DNA from 4 places in the Candidatus Pantoea symbiotica genome. Region 4 is predicted to be linked to each of the others. Evidence: predicted binding sites of a transcription regulator. Region 4 holds the regulator's gene; each other region holds the start of a gene.
What was found. The regulator LexA, encoded in region 4, represses DNA repair genes until DNA is damaged. The targets are predictions, from matches to a motif close to TNCTGTATGTACATACAGNA.
Positions count from the first base shown of each region.

Region 1 (7,290 bases), 600 kb from region 4:
TTTAAATTGCACTTCCAGCTTTCCATTAAACCTAAAAATGGAAAATCCCGGATATAAGTAGTAGCAGAGTTCAGGGATTTCGCCAGCTAGCTTTTCAACTGTTTTTCCAGCCAGTCACAAATTTGATTCAGCGCTTTGTCAAAACTGGCAAAAACCGGCTTGGCCGGAATCGCCAGCGTCTTGCCCTGCGAGGATGAGTTAGCGATCAACTGCGCGTCCGCTTCCGGACCGAAAATATCATCCGGCCAATAAGCCGCCAGCATCGGCGTGGGCGTGCGGCGGCCGAGTAAGCCTTGCACTTTTAGGGAGTAGCGATTGAGCTCAATGCGCAGATTGCTGTCGGAAGTAGAAGACATCCCCAGGCGGCTCGCCAGCATATCCATATACATATCCGGCAATTGCTGCTGTTGTTGCGCATCGACAAACACGCTGTGCACCATCGCACCCAGCGTCGCCACCGCGCGGACTCGCGGCACTTCCAGATAGGCCAGACGCGTCGCCACATTGGCACCGAAACGGTAGCCCAGCAGCGCCACGCGAGTGTGATCGATCCACGGCACATTGCTCAGTTCACGCAGCACCTGCTGATGCACCTGGCTGGTATCCTGATTGAGCATCCATTTGCTACTGAATCCTACCGACGGCATATCCAGCGTCAGCATGGCGATGCCGCGCGGCGCGAGATAGTCGTGGAACAGGCGATAGTGATCGCTCTGCAGCGAATCAAGGCCGCCGCACAGCAGCACCGTGGGATATGGCGCTTCGGCCTGCGCAGGCATGTGCAGGAAGCCCGTTACCGGACTGCCGCCGCTCATTGGGAAGGTCAGGGATTTCAGTTCGCCCGGCAGACGCTGCGTGGCCTCTTCGTAGGCGCGATTGGCCAGCACCTGCGCCTGATCCGCCAGCTCATCGCCTTTAATGTAAGGATAAGCCGCGAGGCTGAATAGATTGGCAGCGTGCAGCCAATGCTGGCCTGCGTCGTCATGGTTCTCGCTTTCTAACGCGCGCTGCTGCCAGATGGCCGCCTGCTTCGACCACTCATAATTCCAGTTGCCACCGCGATAACCAATCACGGTATCGAGCAAGGCTTCATTGGTGCGTTCGAACTCGCTCACTGCAATACGCGCCAGCACTTCGCTGATCTCCTGCGGCGACAACCCGCGCCACGTCCACAACAGCTTGTTCAGCATGCGATACCAGCCGCGCTGCGTATCGCCTTCGAGGGCGTTATGCACCTGCACGGCGGCGTGATGCTGGCGGTGCACTAATGAGGAGGTTTCCGGGTGTTTAAAACGCGGTTTGAACAGTTCTTCGCTCAGGTTTTTATCAGACATCTCAGCTATTCTCCTGCCAACAACGTGGCGATGGCTAAGAGTGTACTGCACCCGTGATACGCGCGCGAGGCGCAGAAAGCACAACGCCCGGCATAACCGGGCGTTGTTTGCGATGCATCAATCAGGCGCCTTTGACGATTGGCGGGATGTAGACCACGCCCATGTCCCAAGGCTGCTCGATCCAGGTGTTCTGCGGGATATCGACAATATAGTCGTCCACCAGCGCACGACCAGCTGGCTTGGCGAAGATGGTGCAGAAACGCGCTTTTGGATACATATCGCGAATCGCTTGCGCGGTGCCGCCGGTATCCACCAGGTCGTCAATCACGATGAAGCCTTCACCGTCGCCTTCGGCACGCTTCAGCACTTTCATTTCGCGCTGATGATCGTGATCGTAGCTGGAGATGCACACGGTATCGACGTAGCGAATACCGAGTTCACGCGCCAGCAGCGATGCCGGAACCAGACCACCACGGCTTACCGCGATGATACCTTTCCACTGTTCCACAGGAAGCAGGCGCTGGGCAAGTTTACGGGCATGGATTTGCAACATGTCCCAGGTTACGACGTATTTTTCGCTCATATAAAGGAATCCCGGCCAAGAAACTTGGCTTAAAAAATATGCAAGGGGGAAAAGGTTGCGCGAGATTATAAGGATCTGACGCCTTAAAAACCAGCATCTGTCTTACTGGTTGCAGGTTTTTAGCGCGCCTGATTACGCACCCGGCGAGAAACAGTGATATTCTCAGGCCCATCACGTCAGATGTTCTGACGACGATTTTTACTGGAAACCCGCGTGCGTGCGGTCTGTCCGCCACGCTGACACAGGAGATGCATGGTGTCTGAATTGTCGCAACTTTCACCCCAACCGCTGTGGAATATTTTTGCCAAAATCTGTTCCATTCCGCACCCTTCTTACCACGAAGAAGCACTGGCCGAATACATTGTCGGCTGGGCAAAAGAGCAAGGTTTTTGGGTTGAGCGCGATCAGGTTGGCAACATCCTGATTCGTAAACCCGCTACCGCCGGTATGGAAAAACGCACGCCGGTGGCGCTGCAGGCGCACCTCGATATGGTGCCGCAGAAGAACAATGACACGGTGCACGACTTCACCAAAGATCCGATTCAGCCGTATGTTGATGGCGAATGGGTGAAAGCACGCGGCACCACGCTGGGCGCGGATAACGGCATTGGTATGGCGTCTGCGCTGGCGGTGCTGGCTGACAACAGCCTGATCCACGGTCCGATTGAAGTGCTGCTGACCATGACCGAAGAATCGGGGATGGACGGCGCCTTTGGTTTACAGCCGAACTGGCTGCAGGCCGACATTCTGATCAACACCGACTCGGAAGAGGAAGGTGAGATCTACATGGGTTGCGCCGGTGGTATCGACTTCATCACCACCTTACCACTGACGCGTGAAGCGATTCCTGCGGGCTATGAAACCCTGAAGCTGACGCTGAAAGGCCTGAAAGGCGGTCACTCCGGTGCCGACATTCATCATGGTCTCGGCAACGCCAACAAACTGCTGGCACGCTTCCTCGCGCTACACGCGCGTGAACTCGATGTGCGTTTGATCGAATTTACCGGCGGTACGCTGCGTAACGCTATCCCGCGTGAAGCTTTCGCTACGCTGGCGATCGACAGCCATAAAGTTGACGAACTGAAATCGGCTGCGGCCCATTTCCAGGCAACGCTGCTGAACGAACTGGGCGTGAAAGAGAAGAACATCGCCGTTGTCGCTGAGTCGCTGGCGCATCAAGGCCAGGCGCTGAACGCTGACAGCCGCGATCGTTTCCTCAACCTGCTCAACGCCACACCAAACGGTGTGATCCGTAACTCCGACGTGGCGAAAGGCGTGGTGGAAACCTCGCTCAACGTTGGCGTGGTGACTATGGACCAGAGCAATGCCGAAATCATCTGCCTGATTCGTTCACTGATCGATACCGGCAAAGATTGGGTGGTTGAAGTTCTGACCTCGCTGGCCGAACTGGCCGGGGCGAAAAGCGCACCAAAAGGCGGCTATCCGGGCTGGCAGCCTGATGCCGATTCACCGGTGATGGCGCTGACGCGTAAAACCTACGAAGCGCTGTTTGGCAAAACGCCGAACATTCAGGTGATTCACGCCGGTCTGGAGTGTGGTCTGTTCAAAAAACCGTATCCGAACATGGATATGGTTTCGATTGGCCCAACCATCACCGGCCCGCATTCGCCGGATGAGCAGGTTCACATTGAAAGCGTGGGTCTGTACTGGAAACTGCTGACTGCGCTGCTCAGCGTGGTGCCAGAAAAAGCGTAAGTTTTGAATTTCGCGACAAACCCGGCTTCGGTCGGGTTTTTTATGCCTACAACCCCAGCACCAACTGCCGCTCCAGCTGAGGATCCACCATCGTGACATGCAATCCCACCAGCCGTACGCCGCGCCCTGCTCTGCGTTCGTCCCACGCCTGACGTGCAATCGTGATCATGTCTTCTTTATTCAGCACCGACCAGACATGCTCCTGCGTGGTTTGCTGGAAATCATTGAACTTGAGTTTCACACCTTGCCGGGCGATCTGTTTATCCGGCTTGATGGCGGTTAAGCGGCGATCCAACTCAGCATAGAGAAAATCAATAATCTCCAGACACTGCTCCCAGCTGTGAATGTCTTCCATTAGCGTGCGTTCAACGCCAAGCGATTTGCGTTCGCGCTCAACCACCACATTGCGCTCATCAACGCCGTTGCTGCGCTCCCACAAGATGCGGCCAAACTTGCCAAAGCGTTTGAGCAGCAAAGCCAGATCGGCACGCTGCACATCAGCGCAGGTACGCAATCCCATCTCTTCCAGCTTTTTGGTCGCCACTTTACCGACGCCAGGAATTTTGCTCAGCGGCAGCGTGAGTAAAAAATCGGACATCGCGTCAGGCGTTATCACATATTGCCCGTTGGGTTTGTTGAGATCGGAGGCGATCTTGGCGAGGAACTTGATCGGCGCGATCCCGGCTGAAGCGGTTAACCCGGTTTCACGCAGAATATCAGCGCGAATCGCCTGCGCCATTAAGGTCGCCGAACCGTGGCAATGCAGGCTATCGGTAACATCCAGATAGGCTTCATCCAGTGAGAGCGGTTCAATCAGCGAGGTGTAACGCGAGAAGATGTCGCGGATTTGGCGGGAGGCTTCTTTATAGGCATCGAAGCGGCCAGGCAGCAGCCGCAGATGCGGGCAAAGTTTGAGCGCCATGCCGGTCGGCATTGCGCTGCGCACGCCATATTTGCGGGCTGGATAGTTAGCAGTACTGATCACACCACGCTGCACGCGACTGCCGCCAATGGCGATCGGAATATCACGTAAAGAGGGATCGTCGCGCATCTCAACCGCTGCGTAAAAGCAGTCCATATCGACATGAATAATTTTGCGCATACGCCCTCCTGAGCACTGGATAAGTATACAGCAGCGAAAAATATCGGCAATAATTGTTGAGAGAGAGATTAAAGTTTACAAATTAGTGGTCGTATTCCTTTTAGGAACGCGCCATTTTCTCGGACACTGGCTTGATTAAAAGCCAGACAATGTTAATGTTGCGCTGCGATAGCGGATATTTCCGATAATGCAATACCCGGACGCTCAGCGTCATCGTCTCTCTTCAATTCAAGGTATCTACAGAATGGGCAGAATCGCATTAACGCTTGCGATGATTCTTATGCCAGTCCTTAGCTGGGCAATTAACCCCGAGCCTACGCAACCGCTGGCTCCGGTGAGCAAAGAGTTAAAGAAACAACTAATTGGCACCCCCGTTTTTATTCAGATTTTCAAGGAAGAGCGTACGCTGGAACTGTACGGCAAAATCGGTAATGAATATCGTCTGCTGGACAGCTATCGCATCTGTAATTTCTCTGGCGGTTTAGGACCTAAACGTCGTCAGGGCGATTTCAAAAGTCCGGAAGGCTTTTATAACGTCAAGCTGAATCAGTTGAAACCGGATAGCCGTTTCTATCGCGCTATTAACACCGGTTTCCCGAATCAATACGATCGCGCTAAAGGTTATGACGGTAACTATTTAATGATTCACGGTGATTGCGTATCGATTGGTTGCTACGCGATGACCAATGCGTCAATGGATGAGATCTTCACCTACACCAACGCCGCATTGCGCAATGGTCAGCAAGAAATTCAGGTCAACATCTATCCGTTCCGTATGACCGACAGCAATATGCAGCGTCATAAATACTCGACCTACATTAACTTCTGGCGTGAACTGCAGCCGGGCTATGCGTACTTTGCCAAGTACCGTGTGCCGCCAACGGTGAATGTGACGGCCACCGGCCAATATGCGGTGAACAGCACGCCGGTGATCGCTACACCGGATGCTGCCTCGAAATCATTCCTGGCGCTCACCCAGGCAAAATAATGCCCACTCGCCTGGCACTATCCGGTGCCAGGTTTCATTGCCTGTCAGCGGTTGCGTGGCAATCACCGTCACCACATCCTGCGGCGTCGTCTGCTGCTGAAAATCAATCTCCACATCCTGATCGAGCAGCGTGGCTTTGCCAAACGGCGCACGGCGCGTAATCCAGTAGAGATTGGTCGAACAAAACGCCATCAGGTAGCGCCCATCCGATAACAGCATGTTAAACACGCCCTTCTCACGCATTTCTGCTGCCAGCTCGGCAATGTAGCGGAACACCGCTGGCCAGTTGCCCGGCGTGCGTGGATAGCGCTCGGTCAGTTTGTGCAGCATCCAGCAGAACGCTTTCTCGCTGTCGGTTTCACCAATTGGGCGGAATGGCCCGGTATCCAACTGACGATAACCTTTAAGCTGGCCATTGTGTGCGTAGGTCCAGTTGCGGCCCCACAGCTCACGCGTGAACGGATGAGTATTCTCAAGCGACACTTCCCCGCGATTCGCCTGGCGGATATGCGCCACCACGGAATGCGATTTGATCGGGTATTCCTGCACCAAACGGGCAATCGGCGAGTTAAAGCTCGGCTGCGGATCTTTGAAGGTGCGGCACCCTTTTCCTTCGTAGAACGTGATGCCCCAACCATCTTTGTGCGGCCCGGTTCCACCGCCACGCTGCACCAGACCGGTAAAACTGAAACAGATGTCCGTGGGGACATTGGCGCTCATCCCGAGCAATTCGCACATAGCAACCGCCTTAAGTTAGATCCTCTCGCACACGGCGAGAGGAACGCATCATTACTTAACCATCTCTTTTTCAATCAACAGCATCAGGATGTGGATCACTTTGATATGAATCTCCTGAATGCGGTCGGCATAGCCAAAGTGCGGCACGCGAATTTCAATATCCGCTGAACCTGCCATCTTGCCGCCATCTTTACCGGTCAGAGTAATCACTTTCATGCCTTTCGCGCGCGCAGCTTCCACCGCTTTGATGATGTTGGCGGAGTTACCGGAGGTTGAGAGGCCCAACAGCACATCACCTTCGCGACCAACCGCTTCGATATAGCGCGAGAACACATAGTCGTAGCCAAAATCGTTGCTGACGCAAGAGAGATGGCTGACATCAGAAATGGCAATCGCCGGGTAGCCAGGACGGTTTTCACGATAGCGCCCAGTCAGCTCTTCAGCAAAATGCATGGCATCGCAGTGCGAGCCGCCGTTACCGCAGGAGAGCACCTTGCCGCCCGCTTTGAAGCTGTCGGCCAGCAGCACTGCGGCGCGCTGAATCGCGTGAATGTTGGCTTCGTCACTCAGGAAGTTGTTAAGCGTATCGGCTGCTTCATTGAGTTCTGAGCGAATAATGTCCTGATACATAGGGATGTCCTTTAGAGGAAAGATTGACCCGGCAAGTTTAACGGAATGGGGCTACGCCGCAAAGCGCCTGCATTCAGTAAAAGCGCGGCGCTTTGAGGAAGTTTGGCAGTTGTTGCGCATCGTGCAACGAATTTGTGAGATGTGTTGTAATTGCGATGTAAACAGATTGATAAATTTTGCCCCATATTCTAAACCTACA
Region 1 is NZ_JBSZHR010000002.1:675,710-682,999, reverse strand. Features, by position in the region: gene frsA (esterase FrsA) at 87-1,334, opposite strand; gene gpt (xanthine phosphoribosyltransferase) at 1,456-1,917, opposite strand; gene pepD (beta-Ala-His dipeptidase) at 2,173-3,633, shown strand; gene dinB (DNA polymerase IV) at 3,680-4,735, opposite strand; gene dpaA (peptidoglycan meso-diaminopimelic acid protein amidase) at 4,980-5,723, shown strand; gene ACXIZX_RS03605 (class II glutamine amidotransferase) at 5,694-6,461, opposite strand; gene lpcA (D-sedoheptulose 7-phosphate isomerase) at 6,513-7,091, opposite strand.
Region 1: a site for LexA is predicted at 4,749-4,768, ahead of dinB (DNA polymerase IV). Genes of this name have one in related genera too.

Region 2 (7,290 bases), 1.2 Mb from region 4:
ATTTCAACGCGACGGTCTGGCGCCAGGCAGTCGATCAGGGCATTACGGCCTTTCACGCTGTCACAGGTGTTGCCAGTAACTGGGTTAGATTTGCCCATACCGCGTGCAGAGATCTTGTTAGAAGGGATACCTTTAGATACCAGGTAATCAACTACAGACTGAGCGCGTTTCTCAGACAGTTTCTGGTTGTACTGCTCTGAACCGATGCGATCGGTGAAGCCCAGTACTACAACAGAACCGTCTTTCGGATCCATTGAGCTCAGCTGGCTGTACAGCTGATCCAGAGCCTGCTGACCTTCTGGCTTCAGAGTTGCCTTGTTGAAGGTGAACAGAACGTCAGACTTCAGAGTGAAACGCTTGGTTTCAACAACTGGCGCTGGAGCTGGAGCCGGAGCTACAACTGGCGCTGCATCTTCTTCCTGACCGAAACGGTAAGAAACGCCGACGCTCAGCATGCTGTTGTCTGGACGCGCACCAACGGTACCTGCGTCACCGATGTTGTTAACCCACTGATAGTCCAGGCGAGTCGCCCAGTTTTTGGTCAGTGCGTATTCAACACCAACAGCAGCCAGCGGAGAAACGCCGGTGTCGTGGTCGCTGTGACGAACGCCATCGGTGTTCTGAGTAGAGTCTGCACGCCATACCATGCCACCCAGACGGGTGTAGACATCGAAGTCTTCGGTGATTGGGTAGCTCAGTTTAGCAGCCAGCTGAACGCCTTGTGCTTTGAACGCGCCATTGGTCACGTTGCCTTTGTTAGGCATACGGCCCAACCAGTCGTAGCCCAGCTCGAAGCCCAGGTACGGGTTAGCTTGGTAACCTGCGAATGCACCAGCTCCCAGCTGAGATTCGTGAGTTGGACCGTCGTTGTTCGCGTAACCGTTACCGTAGTAACCAGTATCGTGATACTGAGACCAGCCCAGTTTAGCACCGGTGTACCAGGTGTTATCTTTAGGTGCGGCCTGCGCTACGGTAGCGAAGCCAGCCAGTGCCACTGCAATTGCGATAGCTGTCTTTTTCATTTTTGCGCCTCGTTATCATCCAAATAGGCAATGAGCAAAAAGGTTGCTCTTTGTGTTAATCCTTCGCCGGGTCTAAACGCTCGCTTTTGACTCTACCGAAAAAACGGAGGTTATTGAGCACCCTGGCGAGCTAAAGTCTACAACGAGATTGGAAACTTACAAGTATGATGTGACGCCGGGCAGCAAAAAAACAGCGATTTATACACACATTTTAACAAATCACCTGGCTAAATCTTCGGTATTAGAAAACAAAAAAGCGTCTAAGCCATTGTCATAGCTGGCGGGAAAAGAATCAGTAGCTTAGATGCAACTTATGCAAAAAAAATGCTGAGAAAATTCCTGGAATTTACTTAATGAAACAATTCAGACGGAATTTTTGCTGAGTTAGGTTGTCTGGAAGGGGCATATTGACGTCCGTGCGGACGCAAAATCAGACCGAGTGCTTCACCTTCCGCCGCTGCTTGTTCCAATTCTAAACGCTCTTCATCACTCAATTCGTACGGAATCCAGGCAAGAACGACGCTGTAATTACCCGTACGTAATGCCTTCACCATACTTTCCACGGTGTTAAAACGTTCAGATTCGGTGATATGCATACTCTTTTCTAACGGCAATCCCGACTGCTGCATCCAGTTACGATTCAGCTTATGTGCTGGAGTGAGCCACAGCTGCCAGCGTGATTGCTCACTCAGCTGTTTTAGTACCGGCAACAGCATAAGTTGCATCATTCCAGGTTGTTCGCTGGAACGCAGTTCAGTGATTCCACCCAGCGAAGGTTGCGCTAAGCTGGATGAAGCGAAACGATTTGAACGGTCAGCAGAGCCAGAGAAATGAGTACGCATAATTTAATCACTCAGTAATGAACTGTATGGATGTACAGTAATGGCTTCCTGGATAAAGATCAACCTCAATTTCTGAAAACGCCTCGCAATTTCTGCACAAGATCCCGCCCGCCTGCTTTTATTCATTGAACAGCTAAATCGTTTTTTTTATCTTCTAACCAGATGAATCTGCGAGCTTTTATAGGAAATTTCCCGCGCATGGAATCCATTGAAGGGGGCGTTATGAAGAGATATAACCCGGTAGTTGAGCAATCGAAAGCGCAGTTGGCAGCATTAGGTAAAATTGAATCGCGCACGCAATTTGGTGGTTATGCACTGACTGTTGAGAAGGTAATTTTTGCGTATATCAATGAGGATGCACTCTATCTTCGAGCCAGCGAGGCGCTTCACGTCTATAACGCACAGCGTTCACTGGAACCGCTGGTGTACCGTAAGCGTGGCGTGCCGGTGACACTGAGCTACTTCAAAGTGGATACGCAATTGTGGCAAAACCCTGAACAGTTATTGCAGCTGTCAGCATGTTCTCTGCGTGCCGCACAGGACGAAGCGGCTACCAGACTTGTCTCGCTGCGTCTGAAAGACCTGCCGAATTTAAGCCTGCGATTGGAGCTGATGCTGCATAAGGTAGGGATCAGTTCGGTGCAATTGCTGTGTGAAACAGGGTCGCGACAAAGCTGGCTGAAACTGCGGGCGGTGAATAAGCACATTGGGTTAAAAACGCTGTTGGCGCTGGAAGGTGCAATATCAGGACATCATGAAGCAGCGTTACCCAGCGCAATCAGGCAAGAGCTTTATACCTGGTATCTAAAAATGCTCCGCCAGCACGCGGCGGAGCATCAACCGCTTTAATCGTTGACGAGGGTACGGCGTAGACGGGCGATTTCAGGCAGCAGCGCGACTAACAAGCCCAATTGCTGAATCACTAGTGGTGCGCGTGTATCCGGGCTGTTTTTCATCTCGCTCATGCGTTGCATTAGCGCCTGCTGCATCTCAGTAGCTTGAGCATCCGTAACCCGGTCGATCTGCAGCACATCCTCAATAAAGCAGACGGCGTCATCCAGTAAGGTAAGTAAGGTGCTATCCGCGAGATGTTCGCGGTGCGCTCCCAATGCGGAGATATAGCTGAGGAAGGAGTGGTTCAGGCACAGCAGTCGAAACGCATTCTCACGTAGCGGTTGTTGTAGCTTGAGTTCACCACTGATGTTTGACACGACTGACGCTAGCTCGGCATCGGCGTTATGCGCATCGCGACGTGCCACGCGATAAGCAAGACGATTGTCTTTGCCTTGATGGTATTGCTCCATAATCGCATCCAGATAGCGGCAGTTGGCATTCAGTGTGCGATCGGCAACGGCAGTGATTTTGCGAAAACGCCAGTCTGGCCAGACAAAGGCCACGGCCAGCCACGCCAGACCGCAGCCCAGTAAGGTATCCACCACGCGCGGCAGCGCCACTTCAAAACCTTCGCCGAGCAAATTGAAGCACAGTAGAACCAGCAAAGTGATAAACAAGGTGGCTTGCGCATACTGAATCTGGCGGAAGGCGAAGAACAGCACGCCGCTCAGTACAATCAGCACCAGTTGGCCTTCAATCGAGGGCACCAGCCACAAGACCGGCAGGCCGATGGCAATGCCGGCTAAGGTGCCGCCAATACGCAATGCAAGGCGTCGTCGAGTGGCGTTGTAGTTGGGTTGGCAGACAAACAGGCTGGTCAGCAAGATCCAGTAACCGCGATCGACGCCGGTGATTTTAATGAAGGCGTAGCCAACGCACAGCACCAGCGACATACGCACCGCATGACGGAACAGGGCAGATTGCGGGCTAAGATGGCGACTGAGGCGCAAGCGGATATCCGCCCAGCCGCTGAGTCCTTCCCGTGACAGATGGTGATCGCTCTGCGGGGATGGTTCGGCCAGCATCTGTTCTGATTCAATCGACGCCAGTTGCGCATCAATAGCACGCAGATTACGCAGCAGCCAAAACAGCGCGTGAATGTGTGGATCCTGCGGCTCATTCTGTTGAAGACGTTGCAGTGCGGTTTCCAGACGTTCGAAGGTGCGTTCAAAATGGCTGTCGTGATGCCACGACTGACGCAGCAAAATGGTCTCCGCCAGTTGCCTACAGGCACGCGCTTGCATATTCATCAGGCGCTGGAAACGGAACAGCACTTCGTTGTAACGCCAGTTATCACGCAGCAAATGGTATTGCAGATGCGAGGAGCTGGCGCGCTCATGAATATCCTGCGCGACAAAATAGTAGTGCAAGCTGCGGCGTGTGCTGCGTGAACCGCGATCACCACGCAAACGGCTTTGAATAGTACTTTTGGTGAGATTCAGCTGTGCCACCAACTGGCTGTTAACCATCGCCGTGGCAACCAGCGTAGCGTCATCCTGATCGCCGCCGTCGGGATCAAACAGGTTCGCTTTGGCTTCCAGATAGCGCGCCAGCTGGGAAAAACTGCCTGCCAGCTGCTCCTGAACCGGGCGCACCGGGAACATCAAATGACCGATAAAGGTCAGCAAGTTGTACCAAAGGGCACCGATCAACAGCAGCGCTGGCTGCATCCACCATTGTGGGAATAAACCGATGCCCAGCATGGTGTAAACCGCAATCAGCAGCGCACCAAAGGCGATGGTGGCATAACGCTGTCCCAACGCACCGAGCAAAATAAAGCCCCAGCTGGAAAGCGCCAGACCCAAACCGAATGCCCACGGATGGGGAAACAACAGTTCCACCGACACCGAAGCAATACAGAAACACACCAGCGTGATCAACAGATTGCGCACACGCCCAATCCAGCGATCGTCGAGATCCGCCAGCGCCGCAGCGACTACACCCAGCGTCAGCGGAATGGTCCACTCGATTTGGTGCAGCCACCACGGCACCGCCGCGCATCCGGTTAAGGCAAAGAAGATGCGCAGCAAATAGCGCAGGCTGCTGTTAAACAGATAACGTCGCCAGCCTGGCAAGGCGTCATGAATCATTTAACGGCCTCAGTAACGGCGACGCGCATTGGCTTCACGCGCGGCCTGCGCTTCTTCAACGGAGACCACGCGACGGCCCACCGGCCACAGCGCAATCGCGGCGATTTTGAAGTTGGCGATGCCAACTGGAATGCCGATGATAGTCAGACACTGCACGATACCGGCCGAGATATGCGCCAGACACAGCCACCAGCCAAACAGAATCAGCCAGAAGATGTTGAGGAAGGTGCCGCCAGTATTCATCACATGGCTTTTGCTGTCGGGGCGCAGCACATCGACATGCACCGCTTCGTTGCCAAAAGGCAGCAGAGACAGCTTGGTGATTTCCCAGCAGGAACGCGTCAACGGCAGCGTGAAAATCAGTACGATGCTCACCAGCGTGGCGAAAAGCCAGCTGAGGGTGGTGAAGAAGCCGCCGAGAATGAAATTAAGAATATTAAGTACGGTACGCATAAACGTGTTTTTCCTTTTGCAATCCGCAATATGTGGCGCCAAGTTTAGCTCTTTTTAAGGCTGGAGCGCCAAGAGTCTGACAGGTAAACTGCGCGATATCGAATTCCACATGACGGTGCGGACATGGAACTGAAAGCAACATCAATGGGTAAACGTCTGGCACAGCATCCCTATAATCGGGTGCGCTTGCTGGCCGCCGGCGTGGAAGTCAGTGGCGATCGCCATGAATATCTGATTCCGTTTAACCAGCTGCTCAACATTGCCTGCAAGCGCGGCATGGTGTGGGGCGAACTGGAGTTTCTGCTGCCAGATGAGAAAGTGGTGCGCCTGCATGGCACCGAATGGCAGGAAACGCAGCGCTTTTTCCACTACTTGCAGCACGCCTGGCAGCAGTGGAGCCAGGAGATGAGCGAGGTGAGCGCCGAGGTGCTCGCCGCGCTGGAGCAGGAAATCCTCGCCTTTACGCAGCAGGATCGCTGGTTGAAACGCAGTGAGCTGAGCGCGGTGAAAGAGAGCATTACGCGCCAGTTTTCTGCCTTGCCGTTGCCCCTCGCGCGTATTGCCGAGTTTGACAACTGTCGTGAACGCTGGGAATTCTGCCAGCAATGGCTGGAGCAGGGTGAAACGGCCATTCGCCAACGCAATCGTGAATGGACCAGCAAGATCCTCAGCGATTATCACGAATTCTTCTCCACGGTTGAAACCACGCCGCTCAATCCATCGCAATGTGAAGCTGTAGTGAATGGCGAAGATGCGCTGCTGGTGCTGGCGGGTGCTGGCAGCGGCAAAACCTCGGTGCTGGTGGCGCGCGCGGGTTGGCTGCTGAAACGCAAACTGGCGCAACCGGATCAAATTCTGCTGCTGGCGTTTGGTCGTCAGGCGGCAGAAGAGATGAATGACCGCATTCAAACGCGTCTTGGCGAGAGCGCGATTCAGGCGCGTACCTTCCATGCGCTGGCGCTGCATATCATCCGCGAAGGCAGTAACAAACAACCGGTAATTAGCAAACTGGAGAGCGACAGCAAGGCGCGGCGACAGCTGCTAATTGAGACGTGGCGCGAGCAGTGCAACAGCAAAAAAGCGCAGGCCAGCGGCTGGCGTCAGTGGTTGCAGGATGAGCTGGAGTGGGAAATTCCCGAAGGCCCGTTTTGGCAGGATGACAAACTGGCGCAGCGTATCGCATCGCGCATGGAGCGCTGGCTGGGTTTGATGCGCATGCACGGCGGCGCGCAGGCGGCAATGATCGCGGATGTGGCAGAAGCGCAGCGCGATAACTTCAGCAAACGCGTCAAACTGATGGCGCCGCTGCTTAAAGCGTGGAAAAGCGCGCTGAAAGAGGAAGGCGCGGTCGATTTCTCCGGGCTGATTCATCAGGCGATTGCCATTCTGGAGAAAGGGCGCTTTATCAGTCCGTGGAAGCATATTCTGGTCGATGAATTCCAGGATATCTCACCGCAGCGAGCCGCACTGCTGACGGCGCTGCGTCAGCAAAACAAGCGAACCAGCCTTTACGCGGTGGGCGATGACTGGCAGGCAATCTATCGCTTCAGCGGTGCCGAAATGAGTCTGACCACTGCGTTCCATCACTATTTCGGTGATGGCGATCGCTGCGTGCTGGATACCACCTATCGCTTTAACGATCGCATTGGTGAGATTGCCAATCGCTTCGTGCAGCAAAACCCGCATCAGCTGCGCAAGCCGCTAAATAGCTTGAGCAAGGGCAATAAAAAATCGGTGACTTTGCTGCCGCAGGAGCAACTGGAAGCGCTGTTCGATAAACTGAGCGGCTATGCCAAACCCGATGAGCGCGTGCTGCTGCTGGCGCGTTACCACCATTTGCGCCCCGCAATCCTCGATAAAGCCAAAACGCGCTGGCCAAAGTTAAAGCTGGATTTTATGACCATTCATGCCAGCAAAGGCCAACAGGCGGATTTCGTCATTGTGTTGGGGCTGCATCAGGGACGCGACGGTTTTCCGGCACAAGCGCGT
Region 2 is NZ_JBSZHR010000002.1:1,259,116-1,266,405, forward strand. Features, by position in the region: gene ompA (porin OmpA) at 1-1,022, opposite strand, end outside; gene sulA (SOS-induced cell division inhibitor SulA) at 1,373-1,864, opposite strand; gene ACXIZX_RS06355 (TfoX/Sxy family DNA transformation protein) at 2,087-2,713, shown strand; gene yccS (YccS family putative transporter) at 2,710-4,848, opposite strand; gene ACXIZX_RS06365 (YccF domain-containing protein) at 4,858-5,301, opposite strand; gene helD (DNA helicase IV) at 5,425-7,290, shown strand, end outside.
Region 2: a site for LexA is predicted at 1,885-1,904, ahead of sulA (SOS-induced cell division inhibitor SulA). Genes of this name have one in related genera too.

Region 3 (7,290 bases), 1.4 Mb from region 4:
TCGCTGACTTTTGATGCGGTGATTGTGCCGGATGGCAATATTGATGCGTTGCTGCTGAGCGGCGATGCGCGCTATTTCTTGCTGGAAGCGTACAAGCATCTGAAAGCCATTGGTCTGAGCGGTGATGCGCGCCGGTTTAAAGCGCAGTTCAACGTGCAGGATAATGAAACCGAAGAAGGGCTGGTGGAAGAGGTGAAAGCCGAAGGCAGCTTTATGGCGGATTTCCTCGCGTTGATGGCATCCCATCGCGTCTGGTCGCGCAGTAAAAAAGCGTTGACCGTCGCAGCATAAAACTTCAGGGCGGCGCTTTCTGCTCCGTCCGCTTTCCCTGCATCTCAAATAAAAAAAGCCCGCAATTTGCGGGCTGGTCGATATGACTACCGAATGATCTCGTTGTAAACGCGTGCCGTAGTGCAGCCACTCTGTGTGGTGAAGCTATACTACAGTAATATCTCGTTACTGGTCATATGAGTTATCGATGGTCCGAAAAATATCCGCCTCATCCCGCGCGGCATCAATTACATGCTTAACTCTGTTGTAGCTTGAAAACAGAGGACAACATGCAGTTAAAAAGAAAAATGGATCCCAGGACGACATCTGACGCAGGTTTGCAGCAAAGTATTGTGCTGTCCGGTCTCTTTTTAATTATTACCGTCGTGGGGATGAGTATCTGGACCCTGCGCGAAGACTGGCTCGGTACCGTGCGACAAACGCAGCAAACGGCGATGAATCTGGCGCTGTCGCAGTCGCGCCAGGCTGAAGATACCTTTCTGCAGACGGAGCTGTCGCTGCGGCAGATGCAGCGTGATCTCCAGCTTCAGCTGGCAACACATATTCAGGGTGCTGACCTGAGTAACACCATGCGCGAACTGCAACGTCGTCTGCCACAACTGCATGGACTGTTCTATTACGATGCCGAGGGCAAGTGGATCGCGACCTCTGCTGAACGCGTGCCCAACAATATTAATAACTCCGATCGTGAATACTTCACTTTTCAGCGCAGCAACCATCGTAACAGCGTGCATATTAGCCCGGTGATCACCAGCCGCAGCACCGGCGACTTGGTGATCCCTGTTTCCCTGCGCGTCAGTGATGCCAGCGGTGGATTTAAGGGCGTGTTGCTGGCCACTATCAAAGTGGATTTTTTCCGCCGCTTCTACAGCTACTACGAGATCGGTGCACGCGATGTGCTGGTGTTAATGCTGGCCGATAGCACCGTGCTCTATGCGCGCCCGATGCCAGACAGTTACATCGGTAAGAATCTCTCGGCCAGTCCGCTGTTTCAGGAGATGCTGGCTAAGATGGATCGCGGCAGCGGGCAGTGGCGATCGGTGCTGGATGGTCAACCGCGTATCTTTGGCTTTGCCCGCTCCGATCGTTATCCGATTATTGTGGCGGCGGGTTACAACAGCGACGATCTGTTCCACGTGTGGGTCAACGGTCGGGCGCAGGATATTCTGCTCAGCATCATTCTGCTGCTGACCATCATCTTACTCGGCACATTCCAGCTGCGTCAGGCACGTCGCGTGTTGCGCTACCAGCAGGAGCTGACGCTGCTGCGTGACGAGCTGCACAACGCCAATCTGACGCTGAACAAACTCGCGCATGTCGATGGCTTAACCGGGCTGGCGAATCGCCGGGAATTTGATCGTTTCCTGCGTGAAGCGTTAACCAATGCGGCGGCAAGCGGCAAACCGCTCTCGCTTATCATGATGGATATCGATTTTTTCAAACACTACAACGATACCTATGGTCACATTGCCGGGGATAAATGCCTGAAAGTGGTTGGCGAGGTGCTGGCGTCTGTAACCGGAAGACGTTCAGACATGGCCGCGCGTTATGGCGGCGAGGAGTTTGCGCTGATATTACCGGATACCACATTTGGCGAAGGGATGACCATTGCCAACCGCGTGGTTGAAGCGGTGAGGGTGATGCAACTTCCCCATGTTGCCTCGCCCGTTGGTCATGTCACGCTCAGTGCCGGCTGCGCCACCACCGTTACGGCGGCGGCGGTGAGCGCCGTGAAACTGCTGGAATACGCCGATCATGCTTTGTATCAGGCAAAGCGTGAAGGGCGTGATGGGGCGAAAGGCATGAATATCGCCTCGCTCCCAGAAGAGCAGAAATAAGCGTGGGCTTATTCCACGGCAGGCAGCTGGTATTTGATATATTGACGTAGCGCTTCGTGCATCTGGCTATTCCTTTCGTCATCTAAGCCGCGCTCTTCATATTCTTTCGCCAGCTGAATAATCACCTCATCATATTTCCCTTTGAAGGTGATGTTATTTACCGCCACCTGCTTAATCATTAACTCGCGCAAGGCAGCGACTTCAATCTGCAGCTGGTTTACCGTTTCTTCCAGCTCGTTTACGCGTTCTTCATTCGACATAGGTTCTCCGGATGTTATTAAGCTGTGGCTGTGTCAGGGCCTGAATATCGCATTGGCATGCGTGTAATTCAAGCGTGAAGCGGTTACTTCGCCAGCGGAAGATCCTCTCAGGGTTTGAGTCTGTGGTGCGCTGTGAAAAATAAAAACCAGCGCTGCTACTTGTTGGGAAACGTATGATGTAGCTGGAAGCATAAGGGATTACAAAAGTTGTTTGAAAAAGGTGATATCAGCGGCGTCCAGGCGCAGGACGCGGAACGCATTCGGCTTCTGGTCATCTATGAAGCGCTCTCCACGGATGAATTCAGAAACTATCCGCGCTGACTGGCGTAATGCTTGTCAGTTAAACCAACGACGAGTGCGCTGACCGGGGACACTTTTGGTCAGGCGCTGGCGCGTCTGCTGCGGCAAAAGGGCCATTCGCAGCGCTGAGGCTTTTACGTTGGGCCAGGAGCCTCACGCATGGATGCGTGAGGCAGTTCGGGGGCGGCCAGGGAAGGCCGATCCGCGAACGGTCCGTTGGCGCGACGTGGAAGCCGAAGGCACCGCGCTAGCGGCGCGAGGACGGCCCGTGACGCAGCAGATGTGTCAGAGCCCGCAACAGATTAGCTGTGGCCGTGTCAGGGCCTGAATATTGTATTGGCATGCGCGTAATTCAAGCGTGAAGCGGTTACTTCGCCACAGGAAGATCCGCCAGCCGCGTGGTGTACGCCGGTGACAGCATCTCGCGCTTCATCGACCAGGGTTTCTGAATGCCTTGCCCGGCAAACCATAGCGCGCCGCGCTGGTGGGCATTCATCTTATCGATCAGGGCCATCAGTTGGTCACTATTATGACGCGGCTGATATTCCGCAAATAGATCAAGCTGCGCCACGCCATCGCTAAAGAAATCGCCCAGCATCACGCCGCCTTTCATATAACGCTTACCGGGAACCCAGATACGATCTAAACAATTAAGCGTGGCCTGAATAATATCGCGACTGTCAGCGGTCGGCGTAATCAAGGTTTGACTGGCCGCATTGGCGTAATAAGGATGATGCGCATCGTGCGGGCTGGTGCGAATAAACGTACCGATATGACGACAATATTGCCGCTCGCTGCGCAGCTTTTCTGCGGCGCGCGCGGCGTAATTGGCGATGGCTTCGCGCATATCCTGATATTCGGTAATACGATCGCCAAACGAGCGCGAGCAGAGAATATTTTGTCGGTTGGGAATCACCTCCTCAAACGCCAGACAAGACTCGCCACATAATTCACGCACCGTGCGCTCCAGCACCACGCCGAAGTGTTTCCGGATCAGCGCGGTTGGGGTTTCTGCTAATTCCAGCGCGGTGCTAATCCCCATCAGGTTGAGCTTTTTCGATAAGCGGCGGCCCACGCCCCACACCTCTTCAACCTTGACGAGTTTCATCAACTCGCGCTGACGGCGCGGCAAAGAGAGATCCATCACGTTATCGGCTTTGGTCCAGCGTTTGGCGGCCCAGTTGGCAAGCTTGGCGAGGGTTTTGGTCGGTGCAATGCCGACACCCACGCGCAGATGGGTGTCCTGATAAATGCGGTCGCGGATATCGCAGCCTAACTGTTCAAACGTCATGCAGGCATTGATGCCGGTGACATCAACGAAGGCTTCGTCGATGGAGTACTCATCCACGCGCGTGGATATCAGCGCCAGCGTCTCCATCACGCGGCGCGACATATCGCCATTTATGTGGAATACAGATTCAACAGCTTAATTAATAACCGTCTCAGAGCACACGTGCTTTAGGAATGTCTGACCAGCGCGTGGTCCAGGCAGGGCTAAGCATTTCACGCTTCATTTTCCATTCCATGCTAATCCCCTGTCCGGCAAACCACACATTTCCCAGTCCTGACTGGTTAATGCCGTCCAATACCTTCATCAGCTGTGCGCTGTTAGCCCGTGGCCGATTATCGTCAAACAGATTTAGCTGGCTTACGCCGTTCGGCGTGAAGTTATCAAGCATAATGCCGGCTTTCATGTACCGGCGCCCCTCAAGCCAGATACGATCGAGTGACCGCATCGCAGACTCAATGATGTCCCGCGTGTCCTGTGTTGGTAGTGTCAGCTTCTCACCGGTGCTGTTTCCGTAAAACATCTCACCGCTTGCATGTGGTGACGTCCGGATAAACACGCAGATGTTGCGAGAGTACTGACATTCCCCGCGCAGCTTTTCCGCTGCGCGTGCAGCATACTGACACAGTGCCTGCTGCATGGCTGTTTTTGTAGTAATGCGCTCTCCGAAGCTGCGGCTACAGACTATCTGCTGTTTTGCCGGCGGAAGCTCTTCCGGATAGATGGCGGCGTAAGCAGGGTTCATGGGCAGCAGTGCCACCCGTGGGATCAGCTGCAGGCGCTTAACTGTGAACTCACCTCCAACCTCGGCGATGACGATGTCGCCGTGCGTGGGTGGCTCTGCGCGATCGACCACCATAACATCACCGTCATAAAGCCCCAGCTCCTGCATGCTGTTGCCACTGGCCCGTACGAAGAATGTGGACGCCCGTCTGCGAATACAGAGCTCATTCAGGTCCAGCTCTTTCTCTACATAATCCTGAGCAGGGGAGGGAAAACCAGCTGAGCAGGGATCTGCGTACAGCGGCACCTTTACCGTTGGGGTAAAAATCGGCGGCCATAACAGCGTCAGGCCCTGAGCGCAACTGACCGCTTTCATAACGCGGCGTCCCGGACGTGCTGCCGAGTACGGATTAAGAAAAAAAATGTAAAGCGCATAAAAATCCTCCTTTAAATTATACTGTTTATATGAACAGTATTATTGAGCCTGAAATTTCTGGCAAGAGGAAGCGAAACGGTTATGGCTAAAGCTGTTGTCAGATCGCTGAAATTTTACCGAAATTCTGAGCTATGGCCTTTTTATATGCGCTGCCACTGCAGCCGGGTCAACAGGGTATAAAAGGCTTTCCTTTTGAGTGCAGCCCTTTTATGGCAATAAGAGGCTTGACCATTCAGTAAGCTTTAAATTATATTTCCATTATTCTGGAAATATAGATTTGGTGATGGCATGGACATACAAAATGCTGCTAATGCTCTCAGGGAACTGGGACACGTGACGCGACTGGGAGTTTACCGTGAACTGGTGAAAGCCGGGCCTGAAGGACTGCCCGTGGGTGACATCCAGAAAAGACTGGCTATTCCTGCCTCCACGCTCAGCCATCATCTTTCTGCGCTGATGTCCGCTGGCCTCATAAGTCAGGAACGTCAGAGCCGAACCCTGTTCTGCAGGCCCTGTTATTCGCAGCTTGAGCAGCTGATGGCTTTTCTGACTGAAGAGTGCTGCGCCGGCGGCAGCGACTGCAGCCTGTTCACCGCTATTACCCTTAAAGAGACTCCATTGTGAATAACGTGAATGATGCCCTGAACAATATCGATCCGACGCTCCTGGATGCACCGCTGACGGAAGAAAAGCTGAAGGCAGCAGAGGTGGCACACCCGCCCCGCATCCTGATGCTCTACGGCTCGCTGCGTGAGCGCTCTTACAGCCGTCTCGCCACGGAGGAGGCCGCCCGGCTGCTGATGGCCATGGGCGCGGAAGTTAAAATATTCAATCCGTCCGGCCTGCCGCTGCCGGATGACGCCCCGGAGACGCACCCGAAGGTTGCAGAGCTCCGCGAGCTGGTACTCTGGTCAGAAGGCATGGTCTGGTGCTCGCCGGAGCGTCACGGTGCCATGACCGGCATCATGAAGACGCAGATTGACTGGATACCGCTGACGTCCGGTGCGGTCCGGCCGTCACAGGGAAAAACCCTTGCAGTGATGCAGGTCAGCGGCGGCTCACAGTCCTTCAACGCCGTAAATCAGATGCGCATTCTCGGGCGCTGGATGCGCATGATCACTATCCCGAACCAGTCATCCGTGGCGAAAGCCTGGGCCGAGTTTGATGAGGACGGCCGCATGAAGCCTTCTTCGTATTACGACCGCATCGTGGACGTCATGGAGGAACTGATGAAGTTCACCCTGCTGACGCGCGGGCGAAGCAACTGCCTGACCGACCGCTACAGTGAAAGGAAAGAGAGTGCCGCTCAGCTCTCAGAGCGGGTCAACCAGCGCAGCATATAAAAAAGCCGGCAGATGCCGGCTTTTTTCACACTCGTTATGTCTGCAGCCTGGTGAAAAATCAGTGGCTGACGCGGTGACCGTGCTCATCAATGACCACTTCGCCATCCTCTTTGGTAAACGCTCCCTGCTGCGGATCTGGCAGAATGTCGAGAACCGCTTCGGACGGACGGCAGAGCTTCGTTCCGAGCGGCGTCACCACCACCGGGCGATTAATAAGGATCGGATGAGCCAGCATGGCATCGAGCAGTTCGTTATCGCTGAAGCGGTCTTCTGCAAGGCCGAGCTGCTCGTACGGTTCGGTATTCTTGCGCAGCAGGGCGCGTAAGCTGATGCCCATGTCCGCAATCAGCTTCTTCAGCTCGTCGCGTGACGGCGGTGTTTCCAGATACAGAATAACCTTGGGTTCGGTGCCGCTGTTGCGGATAAGCGCCAGGGTGTTGCGGGACGTCCCGCACGCCGGGTTGTGATAAATGGTGATGTCAGTCATAAGCGGTACTCCGTAAAGGCGCTGCACAGTCGCAACACCGGGGTTAAGGTTAAACAGACAGGCGCAGGGCCAGCGCGGTCAGCGTCACAAAAAGTACCGGCAGGGTCATCACGATGCCCACGCGGAAGTAGTAGCTCCAGCTGACAGTAATGTTTTTTTGCGCCAGTACGTGCAGCCACAGCAGGGTAGCGAGGCTGCCGATGGGGGTGATCTTCGGGCCGAGGTCGCAGCCGATGATGTTGGCGTAAATCATCGCTTCCTTCACCACGCCCTGTGCGGTGCTGCCGTCAATCGAAAGCGCACCAACGAGCACGGTAGGCATGT
Region 3 is NZ_JBSZHR010000002.1:1,474,752-1,482,041, forward strand. Features, by position in the region: gene katE (catalase HPII) at 1-291, shown strand, start outside; gene ACXIZX_RS07430 (sensor domain-containing diguanylate cyclase) at 561-2,129, shown strand; gene ACXIZX_RS07435 (hypothetical protein) at 2,138-2,389, opposite strand; gene umuC (translesion error-prone DNA polymerase V subunit UmuC) at 3,057-4,094, opposite strand; gene umuD (translesion error-prone DNA polymerase V autoproteolytic subunit) at 4,132-5,076, opposite strand; gene ACXIZX_RS07450 (ArsR/SmtB family transcription factor) at 5,425-5,760, shown strand; gene arsH (arsenical resistance protein ArsH) at 5,757-6,479, shown strand; gene arsC (glutaredoxin-dependent arsenate reductase) at 6,538-6,966, opposite strand; gene ACXIZX_RS07465 (arsenic transporter) at 7,016-7,290, opposite strand, start outside.
Region 3: a site for LexA is predicted at 5,156-5,175, ahead of umuD (translesion error-prone DNA polymerase V autoproteolytic subunit). Genes of this name have one in related genera too.

Region 4 (7,290 bases):
GGCAACGGCGTTCTGAAGCTGGCCGGAACGGATGAGTGGGTAACGCCGGGTCAGCTAAAAGCCGGCACAACGCCGCGCTGTGCTGGTGCGGCCCGGCTGACGCGATATAAAAAATCACCGGCTTACGGCTTCGTGCACGTTCATAAGAGAGCGCCCAAAAATCGTCACGGAAAGAAAAGCCGGGATCGTTTTTTTTACACGCGCGAAGAGGCAAACCAGAGTCGCCTGGCCCGTGAGCCGTGGGTGCTGTTTACCAGCGATGCGGAGCTGAAGCCACGGACGGTAATGAAGCTTTACAGCCGGAGAATGCAGATAGAACAGAACTTCCGGGATGAAAAGAGTGAACGTTACGGTATGGGGCTGAGAAGCAGCTTCAGCCGGAGTGTGGAAAGGATGTCAGTGCTGAACCTGCTGTCGACGCTGTGCAGCATCTTACTGTGGCTGATGGGCTACGCGCTTGAAAGCAAAGGCGAGCACCGGTTTTATCAGGCGAACACGGTGCAACACCGGCGAGTACTGTCATACCTTACGCTGGCAAGAAATGCGATAAGGCACAACCCGGCAGGGATCAGTCAGCTGGATATAGAAACGGTGCGAGCCGAACTATCAGCGAGTTACAGGAATATCGTATATGTGTATTAACGATATTCCTGGGGATCCCTCAGCTCGTAGGGTCGCCATTCATGGCGACCAGGATGTGTCATCAGGCAGGAGGGATCGTGGGAGAATAGCGAGGACTTAGCAGGGCGCACCGAAGTGCGCCTTTGTGTTTTCATGTCGCCTACTAATCGTGGGTGACCGCACTCTCAATCGTCAGACGGACATCGCTGGTTACCAGCTCCGCCAGCATCTGCCACATCATATGGCTGCGTTCCGCATCGGCATCGCCTTTGTCACTGATATAACCTTCATCACGCAGCGTAAGTACCAGTGCAGTAAATACCGCTTTATCAAAGAACTCTGGCGCGTTGATGCCGTGCAGCACAGAAAGACGCTGAGCCAGCGTGCGGCTCTCTTTCTCCAGCGTGCCACGGTTGATGGCCGGTTTCGCGCTGAGGATAGCGAAGGTAATCGCGAAGCGCTGTAGCGTCTCACGAATACCCGCCGCCAACAGTTGCAGCGAACGGTGACGTGCTGGCGTCATTTTCAGCTGACCATCCTGCAACGTAATCAGCCCCTGACGTGCCATCTCTGAACAGAGTGCGTTCAGCAGGGCAGGTAATTCCGCCTTGTCCCAGCGCAGGAACAGTTCGCTCTTCAGCATCGGATACACCAGGCTAACCTGGCGCAGCAGCTCAGCTTCGCTAATTTCACGGTGTTGCTGCACGATGGCGGCAATCAGCGACGGCATCACCAACATGTGATGGATGTTGTTGCGATAGTAGGTCATCAGCACCGCCTGCTCGCGCGGCAAAATGATGATGTCGCCAATACTGTCTTGCTCGGTCTCGAACTTGTTCATGCCCATCGCGTGATCAAGCAGCGCTTCGGCGCTCATATCGGGCACCGTGGCTTCCGGCGAATACGGCACGTTGCGCAGCAGTTGGGTGTAGCACTCTAACTGCTCAATCAGCTGTTCGCGGGTTAGTGAACGCTGACGTGATGCCAGTAGCGCAGTCACGCACAGGTTCATGGCGTTAGCCGCACCGGCTTCGTTGATGCGTACCATCAGCTTCGCCGCAATGTCATTCACGGCAGGTGTCATCCACGCAGGGCGTTGCGGTTCGATAGGATCAATCGCATCACGCCATTCCGGCACGTTTTTGTTCAGGTAGTTCATCAACGGCAGCGGTTCGCCGAAGTTAACGTAGCCCTGACCCAGATTGCGCAGCTTACGCAAGCCGCGTACCATCTGCAGGAAGCTCTCTTTCTCTTTGGCCGCGCCACGCAGCTCTTTGGCATACGTGCCCACTTCCATCACGTGCTCGTAACCGATGTAGATCGGCACGAAGGTGATAGGACGACTGCCGCCGCGCAGCATCGCTTGCAGCGTCATCGACAGGGTGCCGGTTTTCGGGTCCAGCAAACGGCCAGTACGCGAACGTCCGCCTTCCACAAAGTATTCAACGGAGTAACCACGGCTAAATAGCTCGCCGAGATATTCACGGAACACGGTGGAGTAGAGTTTGTTGCCCTTAAAAGTACGACGAATAAAGAACGCGCCCAGACGACGGAAAATCGGGCCGGCAGGCCAGAAGTTCAGGTTGATACCCGCAGCAATGTGCGGCGGCACCAGACCTTGATGATAAAGCACGTAGGAGAGCAGCAGATAATCCATGTGGCTGCGGTGGCAGGGCACATAGACAATCTCATGACCATCCTGCGCCAGCTGACGCACGCGCTCACCGCCATGCACGTTGATGCCCTGATACAGGCGGCTCCACAGCCAGCCCATCACGCGGTCAGTGACTTTAATCGCTTCGTAAGAGAAGTTGGCCGCCACTTCTTCCATCATTTCGATGGCGTTCTGCTGGGCTTTCTCATGCGAAATCTTTTTGCTGCGCGCTTCATCTTCTACCGCTTTTTCAATCGCTTTGGACTGTAACAGTTTGTTGAAGAGATCCTGACGTGCAGGCAGACGCGGGCCGACCGCAGCCAGACGTTGGCGAGCAAAGTGAATACGCGCCACGCGAGCCAGCTTCTGCGCAATCGACTTATCGGTGCCGTGTTCGGTCGCCATCTGGCGTAGCGAAACGGTTTGCGAGAAGCGTACAAAGCTGTCGCGGCCGTGCCACAGAATGGCGAAGAACTTCTGCACGCCATTCAGCACACGCAGATGCGGCGTGGATTCACCGGATGTTTCACGTCCCGGCGCACGACCAAACATCACCGCGACCGGTAGCATTTGCACGTCGAGTTGCGGGTTACTGCGGTGCAAATCCAGATAATCGTGGAACAGCTTCACCGATTCGGGATTGGCCACGAAATAGGGAATTACGCGCGGACCATCGTGAATAAACACGTGGCGCGGCAGCAGGGTGCCATCGATCTCCAGCGGAGCCAGTGGATCGGGCAGATCATGTTTCAGGCATTGAGCACGCAGCGTGAGCAAGTCAGCCTTTGAATCATAAGGCAAAACATACATCACCGGACGTGTCGGATCGATCCCGTGTTCAGAGACGGGATCGGTCGGAATGACCTTACTTTTTACCAAAATAGAGAGTGGTAAATTCAATAATTTGTAATAGAGTTTACGCCAACCTGACATAGACAACTTTAAGCCTCTTGTTAGCAAAGCGCGGCAAGCATACCAGAAAGCGCAGCGAAGGTCTGTGGCTCTGCCGCCTCATACTGCCCACACATTGACGTCAAAATAGATCAAGGGTTCCATAGACATGGCAAATAACGTCACCGGTTTAGTAAGAATAGTGAAAGCAGCCGGTTATTCCTGGCAGGGCCTGCGTGCCGCATGGCAGCACGAAGCCGCATTTCGGCAGGAAGCTGTCGCCGCGCTGGTGGCCATTCTCGTGGCCTGCTGGCTGGATGTAGATACCCTTTCCCGCATCTTGATGATTGGCTCGGTAGTGCTGGTTATTATCGTTGAGATCCTTAATAGCGCTATCGAAGCGGTGGTTGACCGCATCGGGCAGGAACAACATCCGCTCGCGGGCCGCGCCAAAGATATGGGATCGGCTGCCGTATTGCTGACTATCTTACTGGCTCTGTTCGTCTGGATCGCGCTGCTCTGGACGCATTTGAGATAGGGATTCCAGATTCATCAAACCGCTGATTTTTCCCTCTGTTACGGTTTTCATTTCGCGAATACCTGTATATACTCACAGCGACTGTATAAACAACCAGGGGGCGGGATGAAAGCGTTAACTGCACGGCAGCAACAGGTCTATGACCTGATTCGCGACCATATTAACCAGACGGGCATGCCGCCAACGCGTGCGGAAATTGCTGCGCAACTGGGTTTTCGCTCGCCCAATGCTGCTGAAGAGCATCTGAAAGCGCTGGCGCGTAAAGGCGTAATTGAAATTGTTTCCGGCGCATCGCGCGGGATTCGTTTGCTAATGGAAGAAGAACCGAGCGAGGGGCTGCCGCTGATTGGCCGTGTCGCTGCCGGTGAACCCTTGCTGGCGCAGGAACATATTGAAGCCCACTATCAGGTGGATGCGAATCTGTTCAAACCAAGTGCCGATTTCCTGCTGCGTGTAAGCGGTATGTCGATGAAAGATATCGGCATTATGGATGGCGATCTGTTAGCGGTGCATAAAACGCAGGAAGTGCGTAACGGCCAGGTTGTCGTGGCGCGCATTGATGATGAAGTCACCGTGAAACGCTGGAAAAAGCAGGGCGCGATTGTTCATCTGCTGCCGGAAAACACCGATTTCCAACCGATTGTTGTTGATACCCGTGAGCAGTCACTAACTGTTGAAGGTTTAGCTGTTGGGATTGTACGCAACGGCGAGTGGCTCTGATCAGTTTCTGATCCTCCCCAACTGCGGCGGTGTGAATTTGCGCTGACCGCAGTCTGCTGTTTTACTTCTCTGTGACTCTTTCTGCGGCTCACGCTGGCGCCATTACGCTGATTACCGCACACAACGGAATGGGCTGATGCAGCTGTTTTCCTCTTCAGATAAAACACTCTGGCGGCTAGCGCTGCCGATGATTCTGTCAAATATCACCGTCCCGTTACTGGGCGTGGTGGATACCGCTGTTATTGGTCATCTCGATAGCCCGATTTATCTCGGGGGCGTCGCCGTGGGCACAACAGCGACCAGCTTCATCTTTATGCTTCTGCTGTTCCTGCGCATGAGCACTACCGGATTGACCGCTCAGGCATTTGGCGCCAATGACAAAACCGCGCTGGCGCGCGCCTTAACGCAACCGCTGCTGATTGCGCTGGTTTTTGGCGTGCTGTTTATGGTGTTGCGAACGCCGGTAAGCAGCCTGGCGGCAGCTTTAATGGGCGGCAGCCCGGAAGTGCAGCAGCAGGCGAAAATCTTTATTGAGATTCGCTGGCTGAGTGCGCCCGCAACCTTAGCCAATTTGGTTATTCTTGGCTGGCTGCTGGGCGTGCAGTATGCGCGGGCGCCGATGGTGCTGCTGATCATCGGCAATCTGGTGAATATCCTGCTTGATCTGCTGTTCGTCCTCAAACTGCATTGGGGTGTGGCTGGCGCGGCGGCGGCTACCGCGCTGGCAGAATATGTCACGCTGGGCGTGGGTTTGTGGATGGTAGCGCGCGTGCTGAAAATGCGCGGTATCCACTTTACTCTGCTTAAAAGTAGCTGGTGCGGCGATGCGGCGCGGCTATTCCGCCTCAATCGCGACATTATGCTGCGCTCTTTAATGCTGCAAATTTGCTTCGCCTCACTCACCATCCTTGGTGCTCGAATTGGCCCGGATGTGGTGGCGGTCAATGCGGTACTGTTGATGTTCCTCACTTTTACCGCATACGCGCTGGATGGATTTGCCTACGCGGTTGAAGCCTGTTCGGGTGAAGCGGTTGGGGCCAAAGATCGCAGTCGGCTGTTGCTGATTTGGCATGCGGCTTGTCGTCAGGCTTGCTTCGTTGCAGCAATCTTTGCGCTGATTTATGCGTTCACCGGTCCGCAGATTGTGGCGATGCTGACGTCACTGGAAGCGCTACGCGAGATGGCCGATCGCTATCTGATTTGGCAGGTGATTCTGCCGCTGGTTGGCGTGTGGTGTTATCTGCTGGATGGCATGTTTATCGGCGCGACGCGCGGCCGTGAGATGCGTAACAGCATGGTGATGGCGGCACTCGGCTACGGTGTATCGCTGCTCACATTGCCGTGGCTCAGCAATCACGGTTTATGGCTGGCAGTGACGGTGTTCCTGGCGCTACGCGGACTGACGCTGTGGCTGATCTGGCGCGGTCACTGGCAACGTGATAGCTGGTTCAACGCCTGAATAAGCGAAGCGTAACCTACAGATTAATCTGTAATTCTCTACAAACTGCGAAACGGCTACTACAATTACCTTATACGGCGCACATGAGTAGCGCGTTGTGTGGGTATATCGCCAGATAGATAGGCGATGTATCTATCTCACTCAGGATGAAGTGGAGGATTGTTATGAACAAAGACGAAGCGAGCGGAAACTGGAAGCAGTTTAAAGGGAAATTTAAAGAGAAGTGGGGCAAGCTTACGGATGACGACATGACGGTGATCGAAGGTAAACGCGATCAGTTGGTCGGTAAAATCCAGGAGCGCTACGGTTATGCGAAAGACCAGGCCGAGCAAGAAGTTAAGGACTGGGAAAGCACCAATAAAGATTACCGCTGGTAATCGCCCCTTAATGAATATGCTCCTACCCGCCAATCATTTAGCGTAGTGATTGGCCCGGCACAAGGATGTGCCTCTCTATTTTCTTACCCGTTTTTTCCCCTCAACCTGATGGTCATGCTCGCAACTTTCATGATGCGTGCAAGCTGCCACTTCTGCGCAGTTCTCACACAGGCCATGCGCCTCAATTACAGTATGACGCAGAGAAAATCCCGCCTGATCCGCTAACGAAGCAATGGTCTTTTCCACACCATGAGCATGTTTTTCAGTCACTGCCGCGCAACCGTCACACACCAACATCACTGAAGTATGTGCCGGCTCATCAAAATGATGACAAACCACATAACTGTTATTCGACTCAACGCGATGAATAAATCCCTGTTCTAGCAGGAAATCCAGCGCGCGATAAATGGTGGGCGGTTTAGCTTGCGGTTCACTGACACGCAGCTGATCCAGCAAATCGTAAGCGCTTATCGAACCATTCTGCTCTGCCATCAAGCGCAGCACTTCCGCGCGCTGAGTGGTGAGGCGCACGCCGCGATCAAGGCAAAGTGATTCAGCCTGGGTAAGAAGTTGTTCTGGCGTGAGGTTTGACATAGGCATTCTCCGGGTTGCAGGTGATGTTATTTTATCACACAAATTTTTACGCTGCTGTGATTGCTTATTTTACTTAAATTCCTACAGAAAATTCCCACCAATCAATCGATTACCCTTCCTGTTTTCCGATCAATTTTGTTGCAATCAACATTCCTGAAAAATGCGTACCGCCAGGCAGCGCAACGGCTGCATGGATTTTGCTTTGCAACTCACCGGGTTAGCGTCTATGGTTCAAAAGGTCTTAAGTAATTTCTGGTATCAATTTACTCACTGTTAATTTTTCTGCATAAAAACACAGCGGAATGGTGCTTACGCATCCAATTCTGCGAATAGCAGTGCTATTTCCTTTTAATTCACAGCAATGAAGCGTTAGCCAGGGTTCAGAATAGCGGCTAACTAAACTTTCAGTCGGTGAGTGATTCAGCGACATTTCAAA
Region 4 is NZ_JBSZHR010000002.1:78,138-85,427, forward strand. Features, by position in the region: gene ACXIZX_RS01020 (IS4 family transposase) at 1-642, shown strand, start outside; gene plsB (glycerol-3-phosphate 1-O-acyltransferase PlsB) at 785-3,208, opposite strand; gene ACXIZX_RS01030 (diacylglycerol kinase) at 3,336-3,704, shown strand; gene lexA (transcriptional repressor LexA) at 3,810-4,424, shown strand; gene dinF (MATE family efflux transporter DinF) at 4,561-5,883, shown strand; gene ACXIZX_RS01045 (CsbD family protein) at 6,048-6,260, shown strand; gene zur (zinc uptake transcriptional repressor Zur) at 6,336-6,854, opposite strand.